2 regions of the Shewanella sp. GXUN23E genome follow, and region 2 is predicted to be linked to the other one. Evidence: predicted binding sites of a transcription regulator. Region 2 holds the regulator's gene; the other holds the start of a gene.
The links. Region 2 encodes ArgR, which controls arginine synthesis, uptake and breakdown. Its sites were predicted from a motif close to ANTGAATANNTATTCANT; they were not measured.

Region 1 (7,182 bases), on a different contig from region 2:
ACCTGATGGCCGGGCAGGCTGGCCAGCAGTTGTTTCAGGTATTCACTCTTGGGGTTGTCTGCATTGACGAAGGCATAGGTTGGATAACCCGCGGCAAACTCAACGGCATACAGTTGCTTGCTGTTTCCATCAATCCAGAATTGGCTGGCTTCGACTTTGTCGTCCTGCACTATGGGGGTGTGCTTGCCGGATTTAAGATCAATATGGCGGATCTGTCTGGGCTCGCCCTGCTCACTGACCAAGGCATAGATGCTGTGAGCATTCTCGGCGAACGAAACAGGGGTTAGGCCGTCCAGATCCAGACCGCTGACATTGGTAATGTCGGTCCACTCGCGGTTCTCCCGGCGATAGATTTTGACGTCGTAGTTTTTGTCACGCCCCATGGCGAAGCGCACATCGCCATCATGGTCGGTCAAAAAACTGGTATACCCAATGGGGCCTACTGTGACCTTTTTACGTTTGCCTGAGTAGACATCCACTTCATACACCACCTGAGGTTTTTCCAAATCCAGCGAATTGGTGCTCCAGTGGATCGCTGAAACCAGCATTTTGTCGGGATTGTCGTGCAGTGGGTCCAGCATAAATGAAGTGGCATTGATGGCCGTTGAACGCTTGATATTTGAGCCAATTTGCTGATTTTTATTGTTATATCCAAATAAATACTCAGAGCGGGAACCGTCGACATTGGTGGCCATCATCTCCCCATAGTACAGAGGATGATCGCTCCAGCCTTTCAGGTACTCTTTGGTGACCACCACTCGTTCATCGTTGACCCAGTAAAAATCGCCGATTTGGCCACGCTCACCAAAGTGGACGGCGTGTTTGGGTTTTAGGGTTTGTAAATCGAGAATGAGCAGCACATCTTTGCCTTCGAGTTTTGACTCGACCCCCAAATAGTCTCCGCCAGGGGAGATTTTGGGGTTAAAGAATTCACTACCTTTGGCGAAGTGTTGCGCCAATTTCGCATTGGTTTCACTGTTGTCATTGGCTGCGAAAGTGGTATTGCTACCCAGCAGCATCAGAGCTGCGATGGAAATAGAGGAGATTTTCATACCATATCCTTGGTTTATGAATTGCGTCTTGCTGCAGACACTTTATTCATAAAAAACAAAAATGCAACTTTTGTAGCAATAGGATAAAGGTAGTGATTTGTGCCTGTGCCATGAATCAAATATTAATACCAAGGGCAGCAGCCATGCTGACAGTAACGCGATTGTGCTTTGATGCGGGGACGATATGGCAGACGTTGAGGGGCACGCAAGGCTGTGGAACACTAGGGCAGATCGGGGTGGCTGAATGGCTAAGGAACTGACGGGTTGGGGAGTGGGCATCGGTGCAAATTCACCGATGCCGGTATGGATCAGCTTTGCAGCAGTTGCTGCTGGATAAAGGTCCATTGCTGTTCAAAATGGTCGGTTGGCTTGAGTTTAAACTCGCTGCGCACAAATTGCGCAACACGGCCTTCAGCCACGGCCAGCAGCAGGTTGGCCAGAATCGCTTCATCCAGATTGAAGCCCTTGCCTTCGCGCAGGGTCTTTTCACGCAGGATCTGCTTGAGCTGGGTTTCGATTTTGGCAAACAAGTTGCTGATGCGGCTGCGCAGACGCTCGTTTTCACCCAGCAGAGCATCACCATTCAGCACCCGGGAGATGCCCGGGTTGCGTTCGGCAAACACCAGCAGCAGTTGCAGGGTCAACTGGCAGCGGCGCATGGTGTCTTTTTCTTCATCCATGATGAGGTTGATGCGGGTCAGCAGCGAGTCTTCAATAAAGTCAATTAGCCCTTCGAACATACGTGCTTTGCTGGGAAAGTGACGGTACAGCGCCGCCTCGGAAACGCCGACTTCGGCAGCCAGTTTTTTGGTGGTGATACGTTCTCCCGGATTGGTCTCCAGCATCTGGGCCAGGCACTGGAGAATATGTTCACGCCGGTTGATTTTTTGGCTTACGGCCATTGCAGTATCCTTCGCTCAATTACAACTTTTGTCAGCTTCCAACTTCGTTTCCTGCCGCCACTCAGGGCGATGCAATGGCATCGCACCGGCGCAGGTCAACCTGGGGCTGGGTATTATTATTGGGAACCTGAGTGCTTATTTGGTTCCTGAGTGACCGAATCCACCTTCGCCACGATCTGAGCTGGCAAATTCATCCACCAGACGGAATTCTGCCTGTACTACGGGTACGAAAACCAGTTGTGCCAAGCGGTCGCCGATTTCAATGGTGAAAGGTTCACTGCTGCGGTTCCAGCAGGACACCATCAGCGGGCCCTGATAATCAGAATCGATAAGGCCAACCAGATTACCCAGCACGATACCGTGCTTATGGCCCAGGCCAGAGCGGGGCAGAATGACGGCTGCCAGAGCAGGATCGGCAACATGGACGGCGATGCCGGTTGGGATCAGCACAGTTTCACCCGGCGCTATGGTCAGCGCTGTGTCTGTCATGGCGCGCAGATCCATGCCAGCACTGCCTGGGGTGGCATAGGCTGGCAACGGGAATTCTGAGCCGATACGGGAATCGAGGATTTTCAGTTCAATAGGTGTTTTCATCGTGCTTCTTTAACTCTGGCGATCACACCGAGCAGTTGCCCGGCAAGAGTGTGCTTATCGGTCGCAGGCAGCTCTTCACAGCCTTCTGGCCAGAAGACTTTGAGTGCGTTGGTATCGGCGTTGAAGCCTTGTCCCGGCGTGGAGACATCGTTGGCGGCAATCATATCCAGTTGTTTGCGCTGCATTTTGTCTTTGGCGTAATGCTCGACATCATGGGTTTCAGCGGCAAAACCTACGGTGAAAGGTTTATCTGCCAGCGCGGCGACCGTCGCTAAGATATCAGGATTGCGCACCAGTGCAAGTTGCATGGTCTCGGCAGATTTTTTGATCTTGGCATCGGCAATTTTGTCGATACGGTAGTCGGCCACGGCGGCGCAGCCGATAAAAATATCCTGACCTTTGACTTCAGCCATCACTGCCTCCAGCATCTGCTGCGCCGATTGCACATCGATGCGCTGTACGCCTGCGGGTGTAGGCAGATTCACCGGGCCGGTAACCAAGGTCACCTGCGCGCCCATCTCGGCGGCTTTGGCAGCGATGGCAAAGCCCATTTTGCCTGAACTGTGGTTGGAGATATAACGCACCGGGTCAATGGCTTCGCGGGTGGGGCCGGCGGTCAGCAGCAGCTTTTGACCTTTAAGCGGTTTATTACCAAAGAAGGCTTCTGCACGTTTGGCAATATCCAATGGCTCCAGCATACGTCCAGGGCCCACTTCGCCGCAGGCCTGGCTGCCGCTGTCCGGTCCCCAGATATGCACGCCGCGTTCACCCAATACCCTGAGGTTATGTTGAGTCGCTGCATGTATATACATCTGCTGATTCATTGCCGGACAGACAACTACCGGCGAACCGGTTGCCAGTGCGCAGGTGGTCAGCAGCTCGTCAGCCATGCCAGCCTGCATTCGGGCCAGCACATTGGCAGTGGCCGGGGCGATGATAAACAGATCTGCCCAGCGGGCCAGCTCTATGTGGCCCATTGCGGCTTCAGCCGCAGGATCCAGCAGATCTGAGGCCACCGGATGACCACTGAGTGCCTGCAGTGTCAGCGGTGTAATAAATTCCATGGCGCTTTGGGTCATTACGACCCGCACTTCGGCGCCGCGCTCTTTAAGGCGGCGTACCAGGTCGGCACTCTTGTAGGCGGCGATACCCCCGCCGATACCCAGCAGAATTTTCTTGTGATTCAGGCTCACGGTTATTGTCCAAGGCTCAATCCAGAGGCGCTAACCTTATCATATTCCCTTTTGGGTTAGGTATCCGTGTGACTTCAGGAAGCCGTGATTTCTCTGTTTTGCGCACCAACTCATGCAAGGCAAATATCGTTCTTAATGTATTTGATTGTCATTTGCTGCCGTGAAAGTGACATTTGCGCACCGGCTGCCACGGAATTGGAGGCTGGCGCGAGATACCGCTGTGGTGAGCGCAGGCTGACAAAATCAATTCTGGGCCATACTTGTGAGAGTTAATCGCACAGGGAAAGAACATGGGGATCAAGGATTGGCCGGAAGGAGAAGGCCCGCGGGATAAGTTGCTGACCAAAGGTTGCAGCAGCTTGTCTGATGCCGAGTTGCTGGCAGTTTTACTGCGAAATGGTACGCCGGGAGAGAGTGCGGTGACCCTCGGCAGGCGACTTTTAGCCGAATTTGGTGGGATCCGCGCACTCTTTTGCGCTCCAAAGTCGAAGGTGTGTCGACTTCGTGGTGTGGGATCGGTAAAATACGCGCAGCTTCAGGCGGCCGCAGAACTTGCGCGCCGTATTGCCCGCGAAAACCTGCTGCGAGGGCAGGTGTTGACCAATCCTGATTTAACCCGGGATTATCTGATGACGCAGTTGGCAGACAGGCCTTATGAAGTGTTTGCCATTTTGCTACTGGACAGTCAGCACAGGGTGATTCAATTCGTTGAATTATTCCGGGGAACCATAGATTCTGCGTCGGTTTATCCACGCGAAGTGGTGTCTCTGGTGCTGGAGAACAATGCGGCTGCCGTCATTGTTTGCCACAATCATCCGTCTGGTATCGCCGAGCCCAGTCAGGCTGACAGGCGAATTACTGAGCGATTGAAAAATGCGTTGGCAACCATAGACGTATCCTTGCTGGATCATATGGTAGTAGGGGATCGCGAGATTGTATCCTTCGCGGAACGAGGGTGGATTACTTAATCACCGCTTGATCTTTCCCCTGCAATCCTGTATAAAATGCGCCCTTCGTGTGCCTCGGGCGACGGCCATACGAGGCACATTAATGCTCGAGCGTTAAAATTGTTTTTTGGAGAAGATTGACATGTCAAGAGTATGCCAAGTAACTGGCAAGCGACCAATGGTTGGTAACAACCGTTCGCACGCAAAAAACGCGACCCGTCGTCGTTTTTTACCTAACCTGCAGAACCACCGTTTCTGGTTGGAAACTGAAAAGCGCTTTGTACAGCTGCGTGTTTCCACTAAAGGTATGCGTATCATCGATAAGAAAGGTATCGAAGTAGTTGTTGCTGAACTTCGTGCCCGTGGCGAGAAGGTGTAATAGATCATGGCTAAAGCTAAAGGTAACCGCGAGAAGATCAAGCTGGTATCATCTGCCAAGACTGGTCACTTCTACACTACTGACAAGAACAAGCGTAACATGCCAGAAAAGATGGAGATCAAGAAGTTTGATCCTGTGATCCGTCAGCATGTTATCTACAAAGAAGCCAAGATCAAGTAATTGATTCTATAGCGTTTCTTGAAAGCCCCCTCAACTGAGGGGGCTTTTTTTTGGGCTTAATTTGGCTGCCGTCATTCCAGGTTATCTGATTGCAATCAAAAAATTCTCTATATGTGCAAATAAATGCTTTTTATGTGAATTTTGATGCACTATTATTCGCGTGTAATGAATTTGTATTTATTCCATGTGAGGTATGCCCTTGAACGCCGCAACTGCGCAGTTGATTGACAGCTTTCGTCACTCCGCGCCCTATGTAAATGCCCACAGAGGCAAGACTTTTGTCATTATGCTGGGTGGTGAGGCCATTCAGGATGGGGAGTATCGCGCCATCATCAATGATGTTGCGCTGCTGCACAGTCTGGGGATCAAGTTGGTGCTGGTGCACGGTGCCAGACCGCAAATCGATGCTGAATTGGCAGCTCGCGGGCTGGAGGCGGTATTTCATCATGGCGTGCGGATCACCGATGAGCCCAGCCTGAAAGTCATCCGCCAGGTCAGCGGCTCACTGCAATTCGATATTATGGCCCGTCTGTCCATGGGACTATCCAATACGCCGATGCAGGGAGCCAATATCAATGTGGTCAGCGGTAACTTCGTTATCGCTCAGCCCTTGGGAGTGGATGAAGGCGTGGACTATTGCCTGTCCGGTCGGGTGCGTCGTATTGATGTGGAAGGGTTGCAGCAGCAGTTGGCGAAAGATTGCATCGTACTGGTTGGGCCGGTGGCAGTTTCCGTGACCGGCGAAAGCTTCAATCTGACCGCCGAAGAGGTGGCGACGCAAATTGCCATTCGCCTCAAGGCGGACAAAATCATTGGTTTCAGCCATCAACACGGTCTGCTGGATGAGGATGGTTCGGTGATCAGTGAAATCCTGCCGGGTGAAGCCCTTAGTTATCTGACTCAGCACGGTGAGCAAATCTGTCCGGCCTCAAAAGCCTTTGTGGAAGCCTGCGTGGAAGCTTGCCGTCGTGGGGTTCCCAGATGTCACCTGATCAGCCATTTACAGGATGGTGCGCTGTTGCAGGAGCTGTTTACCCGTGATGGCATAGGTACCCAGATAGTGACCGAGAGTGCCGAGCGCCTGCGACGTGCCAGCATTGCTGATATCGGCGGGGTGCTGAACCTTATCCGTCCGTTGGAAGAGCAGGGCATTCTGGTGCGTCGCTCACGCGAGCAACTGGAAATGGAGATTGAGCAGTTTATGGTGGTTGAGCGTGACAGCCTGATCATCGGCTGCGCTGCCCTGTATCCCTTTGAAGAAGACAACGCCGGTGAATTCGCCTGTTTGGTGGTGCATCCTGACTACCGTGATGCCGATCGCGGCAGTTTGCTGCTGCGTCACATCATTGGTCAGGCCAAGGGACGCGGTTATGATCGGCTGTTTGCACTGACCACCCGCAGTATTCACTGGTTTTTGGAACATGGCTTCAACATAGTGGATGTTGACGCCCTACCAACCAAGAAGAAGCAACTGTACAACTACCAGCGCAAATCCAAGATCCTGATGCTGGAGTTGAAGGATGTGATCAACTGATTGACATAATATGTCTCGATATGTGACTCTGGATGCCTGGTGGTTTTCTATACAGGAATACAGGTATGCACGAGCAGCATTTCGATATCGTTGGTTTGGGCAGCAGCGGCAATCTGAGTTTTTTGGTGTTGACTCTGGTGATGGTGGTGATTGCTGTATTTCTGTGGCGTAAACCATTGCCTGCTGCCGCCAAATCCATCTCTGTTGTTCTGGTGCTGGGATTAACTCTGATATTTTCATGGGCTTGGTACAAAGCCCAAAGCGCCGAAGTGAGCCTGAATATGACTCAGTTCCGTCTGGATGTGCCTTTTTATGGCGAGACCTTGGCGCGCAGTGAGCTGATTGCCGGTGGTGTCAGAGAGATTAATCTGAATGAGGAGCCGGGTCTGAAGCCGGACTTG
Region 2 (7,182 bases):
TTAAACATGGGTTATTTCCTGCTGTTGGCATTCATTAATCGTCGTCTGCTCTATCACTTTGTATTGATAACCAACATCTTGACGGTTAAAAACACTTAAGATTGAGGATAGCAGGGATTTATGAACTCACAGGAAATGGCACATAAAATCATGCCTGATACTTATCTGAGATGGCGTCCACCATCCAGAGGCAATATTCGTCCGGTTATGTAATGACTGGCAAGCAGCAGATCAACACAGGCCAGCAGCTCTTCATAACCGGCTTCTCTTGGCAATAAGGCTTTACTCAGCGCCTTGACCCGATATGCCTCATCATCCGTCTCATTAAAACAAACCAGTGCCGGAGCAATGCTGTTGACTTTGACGTGCGGAGCCAGTTTGGCGGCAAATGACAATGTCAGATTATCCATGGCCGCCTTGCTGGCAGCATAGGCAATGTGCTTCCCGCTGCCTTTGGATGCCACAAAATCACTGATATGGATGATATCTCCCCGCCCGGCCCGCAATTTATCGGCAAACGCCAAATTGAGCTGGTAGGGCACACTGGCATGTACACACATCATTCGTGCCATGACATCCCGGCAATCCGCCAAATCACCATCCTTCAGCCAATCCGACGCATTGTGAATAATGGCTCTGAGTACAGGATACCCGTGGTGGATCTTCTCTATAAAACCATCTACCTGAGCCGCCTGATAAAAATCCACCTGATGGAGATCTGCTCCGGCCTCCAACAGCGAATCGATGGCAGGATAGTGCGTTCGATAGGTACCCACAACCGGGATCCCCCGGGAAAGAAATGTCCGGGCCAGAAAAAGCCCGATGCGTTTACCTACACCGGTAATGACAACCGGCGCATTGGCGGGCGCTTTTAAAGCAGGGTCAGTCATGGTTTGATTCTCTACAGGTTAACAACTCAATCGGCAGCAGGCATGCTGCTACCGGCGTCACCAATACCAGAAAGCGATGACTCCGCCACTGGTAGAGCACGGCTCTCCAGCGTTAACGACACCGAATCGGCAAAGCGCAGCGCATGGGGTTTGTCCACCGTGACCCTTGCCAGGGTAACACTGGGATGCTCGCCGGCAATGGCCAAAAGATCGGCCACCAGCTTTTCCAGCAACAGAAACCGTCCCTCTTCGACATGCTGAATAACTCTCTTGGTGATGGTTTTGTAGTTGAGGGCATCGGCAACATTGTCTGTTTCAAACGACTTGTCTGCAGGATAATGGATTTCCATATTGATAATCACATCCTGCTGTTTCTGCTGCTCTTCCGGGTTAAAACCTATATAGGTTCTTAATCTGAGATTGGTCACCCTGATAATGGCATGGCTCAGCACCATGGAGGTTACTCTGTGTGGCATATGTTACTCCCGAAATACGTCTGTCAGTTGCTGCAAGATCAACCTGTTCTGAAGGTTAACTCATTGATCATGAAGAATGAACAGGGTTTGCTCAACACACTTACCGAATCCTACAGCAGCGGAACAAGCCTTGGATGACAGAGCACTCAACGACCGGTGCCAACTCCATGCAAGGCGGGCAATCAAGGCATAAAAAAAGCGAAGGTCAGGCCTTCGCTTTTATTTTAAGCAGCTGCAACGGTCTGGATTACTTGACGAAGTCCACACCCAACTGAATATCACCTTTCAGGGTATCGAGCATACCATCACGGGCATTGGCTTCGAACGCACTGATTTCACCGTAAGGCAGCACTTTTTCCACGCCGTTTTTACCCAGCAGCACTGGTTGGGCGAAGAAAACCGCATGCTCACTGCCACCATCAATGTAAGCACATTCAACTACATTGGCTTGCCCCTGCAGGCCACGAACCAGTGACATACAGAAACGGAATGCTGCCTGCCCCATGGACAGCGTCGCACTGCCGCCACCGGCTTTGGCTTCAACCACTTCAGTACCGGCATTCTGGATACGGTGGGTCAATGCAGCCACTTCCTCGTCGGAGAAGGTCACACCTTCCACCTGAGACAGCAAAGGCAGAATGGTTACGCCGCTGTGGCCACCAATCACATTGATCTTTACATCGTCCACTTTCAGGCCTTTTGCTTCTGCAATAAAGGTTTCGGAGCGGATAACGTCCAGAGTGGTCACGCCGAACAGACGGTTCTTGTCATAAACACCGGCCTTTTTCAGCACTTCAGCAGCAATAGCCACAGTCGTGTTAACCGGGTTGGTGATCACACCGACCAAGGCTTTTGGACAGGTTACTGCAACCTTTTCAATCAGGTTGCGCACAATGCCGGCATTGATATTGAACAGATCGCTGCGATCCATACCTGGCTTACGGGCAACACCCGCAGAGATAAGTACGATATCAGCGCCTTCCAGCGCAGGAGTTGGGTCCTCGCCAGCAAATCCCTTTACATCTACGTCAGTGGGGATATGGCTCAGATCCACAGCAACACCCGGGGTAACAGGTGCAATATCATACAGGGACAATTTCGAACCGGCAGGCAGTTGGGTTTTCAACAACAACGCCAGGGCCTGACCAATACCACCAGCAGCACCAAGAACAGCAACTTTCATAGTTATCTCCGTCTAAGCTTCGGATATATGTGACATACATCCAATTCCATGATGGCGCCACATTACTTTATCGTCATCCAAATATCAATGAGACTTAAGCCGAATGCCCCTCCATTGGAGTGGTGCAATTTGCTGACATCCTTTATGAAATCAGCATCACAGTGCTGGCTGAAACTAATTCAACCTTGTGCCTTAATGCATTTTTATTCACCAAAAGCGGCAAAATGTTGACATATTTGCCGCTGGTATTCACAATCTCCGGGTCGAATGAATAAGATGAAAAACTTATGACCACAAGCAAAAATCAGGATGAACTCATCAAGGTGTTCAAAGCGCTGCTGAAAGAGGAGCGTTTCGGCTCTCAAAGCGAAATCGTGACCGCCTTGCAGGCTGAAGGATTCAGCAATATCAACCAGTCCAAAGTCTCCCGAATGCTGAGCAAATTTGGCGCAGTGCGCACCCGCAATGCCAAGCAGGAGATGGTGTATTGTTTGCCAGCTGAACTGGGGGTTCCCACTGCCGGCAGTCCGGTAAAAAATCTGGTACTGGACGTTGACCACAACCAGGCCATGATAGTGGTGCGTACCAGCCCTGGTGCCGCACAGTTGATTGCCAGACTGCTTGATTCCATGGGCAAGCCGGAAGGCATCCTGGGTACCATTGCCGGAGATGACACCATCTTTATTTGCCCGGCCAATATCAAGGATATTGAAAGTACGCTGGACACAGTCAAAGATCTGTTCAATTACACAGAGTGATTCTGTGACATTGACAAAAAACGCGCCATCCGGCGCGTTTTTTGTATCATGTCGATTTATTGCTTCAGCTCAATCTGCATACCTGAGCATATAATCCAGCGATGGCGCAAAGAACGATGAGCCGGTCAACGCCTGGGTAAAGTGCATCAGGTGATCATGATGACCTGCTCCATCACCATGAACCATGGATGCCAGCATTTTTTCGAAATGACTGGATGTACGGCACACAGAAATAAACATCAGTCCCTGCTCACGTACACTGCCGTAGGGCATACTCTGACGCAGGATTTCCATAGAGTTTCCCTGCTCATCCTTCAGATTCACCCGCTTGATATGACTGGTCAGCGGCTTGTCTTCAGAGGCATACTCAATATTATCCTGCTTGGTACGGCCAATGATGTCTTCCTGTTTTTTGATTGGCAAACGATGCCACTTGCTCAGGTTATGGGCATACTTCTGCACATGCACATAGCTGCCACCGGTAAATCCCACATCCTCCTCTCCTACCAGTGCAACCTGCTGACGATGACGACCTTTGGGATTTTCAGTTCCATCCACAAACCCGGTCAGATCGCGATTGTCCATAAAGCGGAATCCCCGCTCTTCATCAACCAGCTCAACCAATCCTTCCAGCATCTGAGCCACTTCATTGGCCACCAGATGCAGAATATCCAGCCGGTCACAGCGAAGGTGCACAAACAGATCAAACTCAATAGCCGGGGCATCGCGATTCCCCGCTTCCATAGCCGGGAATGGCTTTAGCTGAGCCGGACGGGCGTGGGGATACAGCGCATCCCAGAAATTGGCACCAATGGCCACAAAGCCGTTGAAGGCACTGTCGGCATACTGATCCGCCAGTTCATGAATATACTGAGCGACATTGGCAAGACAGGGGCGCAACTGTTGTTCCACGCCATCATTGGCATTAAACATCAGGTAAACACTGTGTAAGTTCCCTTCCGCGCAGACTCCAAGTTGTTCACGGGGCATAACCTGGTTTTCCATTATCATCTCACCTTGTGCATTTGAAATTTGTCGGCAACATAGGGTTGCAACTTTACCCCAATCTGCATACAGACAGCACACTCAGGTGTAAAAATGTGACATAACCCAAATCCGCTGATTTAACAGACTTTGCTGGGTGCCAATCGGCTATTGGGTGTGCTCATCAAGCAACCACAGGCCGACGTTAATAACCTGCTGCCTGACCATCCTTGCGACTCTCGGATGCCCCGCGGTAAACACCGCGCTGTACATCCCTGCCGATAGCCTGATAGCCGCCGAATATCCCCACACTGTCGCGAATAACGTGCCCTTTTTCGGCCAGTTCTCTGCGGGTTTCCATCGGGAAGCCTGACTCCAGACTCACATAGCCGCCGTCTGTCATGGTCTCACCTGTGGGCTGAGCGGAGTGCGAATGTACAATCCGCGGCGCATCCCCGGCTTCCTGCAGATTCATACCAAAATCAATCAGATTGATCATGATCTGCGCATGCATCTGCGGCTGAGTTGCACCACCCATTACGCCGAAACTCAACCATGGCTGACCATCTTTGGTCACAAAAGCCGGAATAATAGTGTGAAACGGCCGCTTACCCGGCGCATAGGAATTGAACCGCCCGGGTGTCAAATCGAATAGCTGCCCCCGGTCCTGCAGCACAAAACCAAGTCCTGGCGGAGTCATTCCCGAGCCCATACCGCGGAAATTACTTTGAATAAGCGACACCATATTACCGTCCCGATCAGCAGTGGTGAGGTAAACAGTGTCACCATGTTGCAGATTGGGATTCCCCGGTGCCACGCTTTTGGCAGCTTTGCCAGGATCGATAAGTCCGGCACGCTCACGGTTATATTGTTCTGAAATCAGTGCCGCTACCGGAATATCGTTAAAAGCTGGATCAGCATAGAATTTCGCCCTGTCGGCAAAGGCCAGTTTCTTGGCCTCGACAAACAAGTGCACATACTCGGCGCTGGTCTGCCCCATCTTTGCCAAATCAAAAGGCTCAAGGGTTTTCAGAATCTGCTGTGCTGCTATGCCCTGACCATTGGGCGGCAATTCCCAAAGATCATAACCTCGGTAATTTACCGCCACTGGGTCAACCCACTCGCTGGTGTGGGAGGCCAAATCCTCATAGGAGAGATATCCCCCCTGAGATTGCATGTACTGCGCGATGGTGCGGGCGATTTCGCCTTTGTAGAAGGCCTCGCGGCCACCCTTTGAAATTTTGCGGTAACTGCTTGCAAGCGCGGGATTACGGAACAGTTCGCCGGTCGCAGGCGTCTTACCCGCTGGCATGAATACCTGCGCAAAGCCCGGATATTGCGCTAACCGCGCAGCGTTTTTCTGCAGGTAATAGGCAATAAGCTCAGACACCGGAAAACCCTGTTCGGCATACTCGATGGAAGGATTGAGAATGGCCGTCATGGGCAGCTTGCCAAATCTGTCATGCAATTCAAACCAGCCATCGACAGTGCCGGGCACAGAGACAGACAAAGGTCCATAAGGCGGCAGGTATTCCAGCCCCATGGCAGTCAACATATCGAGAGTCAGAGATTTTGGACTGCGGCCCGACGCATTCAGGCCATAGAGGCGTTTATCTTTGGCAGACCAGACAATTGCGAACAAATCGCCGCCAATTCCAGCGCCGGTAGGCTCCACCAATCCCAGCATGGCGTTGGCGGCGATGGCCGCATCAACGGCATTGCCACCCTGTTTGAGTATATCCAGTGCGACCTGGGTTGCCAGAGGCTGACTGGTTGCCGCCATTCCCTGGGTTGCATAAACCTCTGAACGCGTTGCAAACGACTTGCCGGTGATTCTGTCCATGGTCCATCCGGGGAATGCCAGCAGCACCGCCAGCCATACCCCTCTCCTTATTATCATTTTCATTGTTACTGTCACTGTGCAGTTTTTGCTCTGTCTAAGCTAACACAATGATGTGAAAACGAAACCAGGATTTACCAAGAGAACGATGGGTTAGAAAATCACCAGAGGATGGTCCTGAGTCAGCAGCCTGACTCTTTGTCCGGGCTGCAGCTGAGTTAATTGACTGCGAACCTGTAATTGCTCACCCGCCTGAGCCACTGTGTAATGGCAGACATTTCCCAGAAAACGCCGCTCAACAACAACGGCCTCACCATTATCATCCGCGTGTAAAGTCAATTGCTGCGGCCGCAGCAGCACCTCGCCCTGATAACCTTCGGGGAACCTGAGCATCTGGCTGCTGCGAAGCTGACCTAGAGGGCTGTCAATGTGAAACGCATCGATAACGTCAATGGGCAGATAGTTTCCCTGTCCAAGGAAATCAGCCACATAGCGTTCACTGGGTTGATAATAAAGCTCCTCTGCACTGCCGTGCTGCACCAGATGACCGCCCTTGAACAGCGCCAGTTTATCCGCAAACACGAAGGCCTCGTCCTTACTGTGAGTTACAAATACAGCACTGACCTTACGACTTTTCAAAATCGCGCGGATCTCGAGCATCAACTCATGGCGAACCTGACCATCGATATTGGAAAATGGCTCATCCAACAGCAACAGCCTTGGTTTGCAGGCCAGCGCTCTGGCAATCGCTACCCGCTGCTGCTGGCCTCCGGACAGTTCATGGGGATAACGCAGCTCAAGCCCGGACAGCTTCACCAGCGCCAGCATTTCCTCAAGCAGAGCATTACGCCGGAATCTGTCTTTCTCAACCACACCAAACAGCACATTATCGGCAACGGTTAAATGAGGAAACAAGGCATAATCCTGAAAGATCATACCGATCCCGCGCTGCTCACTGGGGACAAACAGACCATCATCGTTGACGCTCTGCCCCTGAACCGCAATGCTGCCGGCGGAAATAGCCTGCAATCCGGCAATGGCCCGCAGCAAA

Region 1: argA (amino-acid N-acetyltransferase) is a predicted target of ArgR. The motif match lies at 5,412-5,429, and genes of this name have one in related genera.

What each region holds. Positions count from the first base shown of each region.
Region 1 covers NZ_JBOZWP010000009.1:45,468-52,649, reverse strand. Annotated here, with positions in the region: gene ACRRUX_RS10010 (alpha/beta hydrolase family protein) at 1-1,052, opposite strand, end outside; gene slmA (nucleoid occlusion factor SlmA) at 1,361-1,954, opposite strand; gene dut (dUTP diphosphatase) at 2,090-2,548, opposite strand; gene coaBC (bifunctional phosphopantothenoylcysteine decarboxylase/phosphopantothenate--cysteine ligase CoaBC) at 2,545-3,741, opposite strand; gene radC (RadC family protein) at 4,032-4,709, shown strand; gene rpmB (50S ribosomal protein L28) at 4,831-5,067, shown strand; gene rpmG (50S ribosomal protein L33) at 5,074-5,247, shown strand; gene argA (amino-acid N-acetyltransferase) at 5,447-6,781, shown strand; gene ACRRUX_RS09970 (PH domain-containing protein) at 6,847-7,182, shown strand, end outside.
Region 2 covers NZ_JBOZWP010000001.1:270,091-277,272, forward strand. Annotated here, with positions in the region: gene ACRRUX_RS01160 (methyl-accepting chemotaxis protein) at 1-8, opposite strand, end outside; gene folM (dihydromonapterin reductase) at 162-890, opposite strand; partial or broken gene folX (dihydroneopterin triphosphate 2'-epimerase) at 995-1,339, opposite strand; gene mdh (malate dehydrogenase) at 1,614-2,549, opposite strand; gene argR (transcriptional regulator ArgR) at 2,837-3,307, shown strand; gene ACRRUX_RS01185 (Dyp-type peroxidase) at 3,377-4,312, opposite strand; gene ggt (gamma-glutamyltransferase) at 4,497-6,191, opposite strand; gene ACRRUX_RS01195 (ABC transporter ATP-binding protein) at 6,285-7,182, opposite strand, start outside.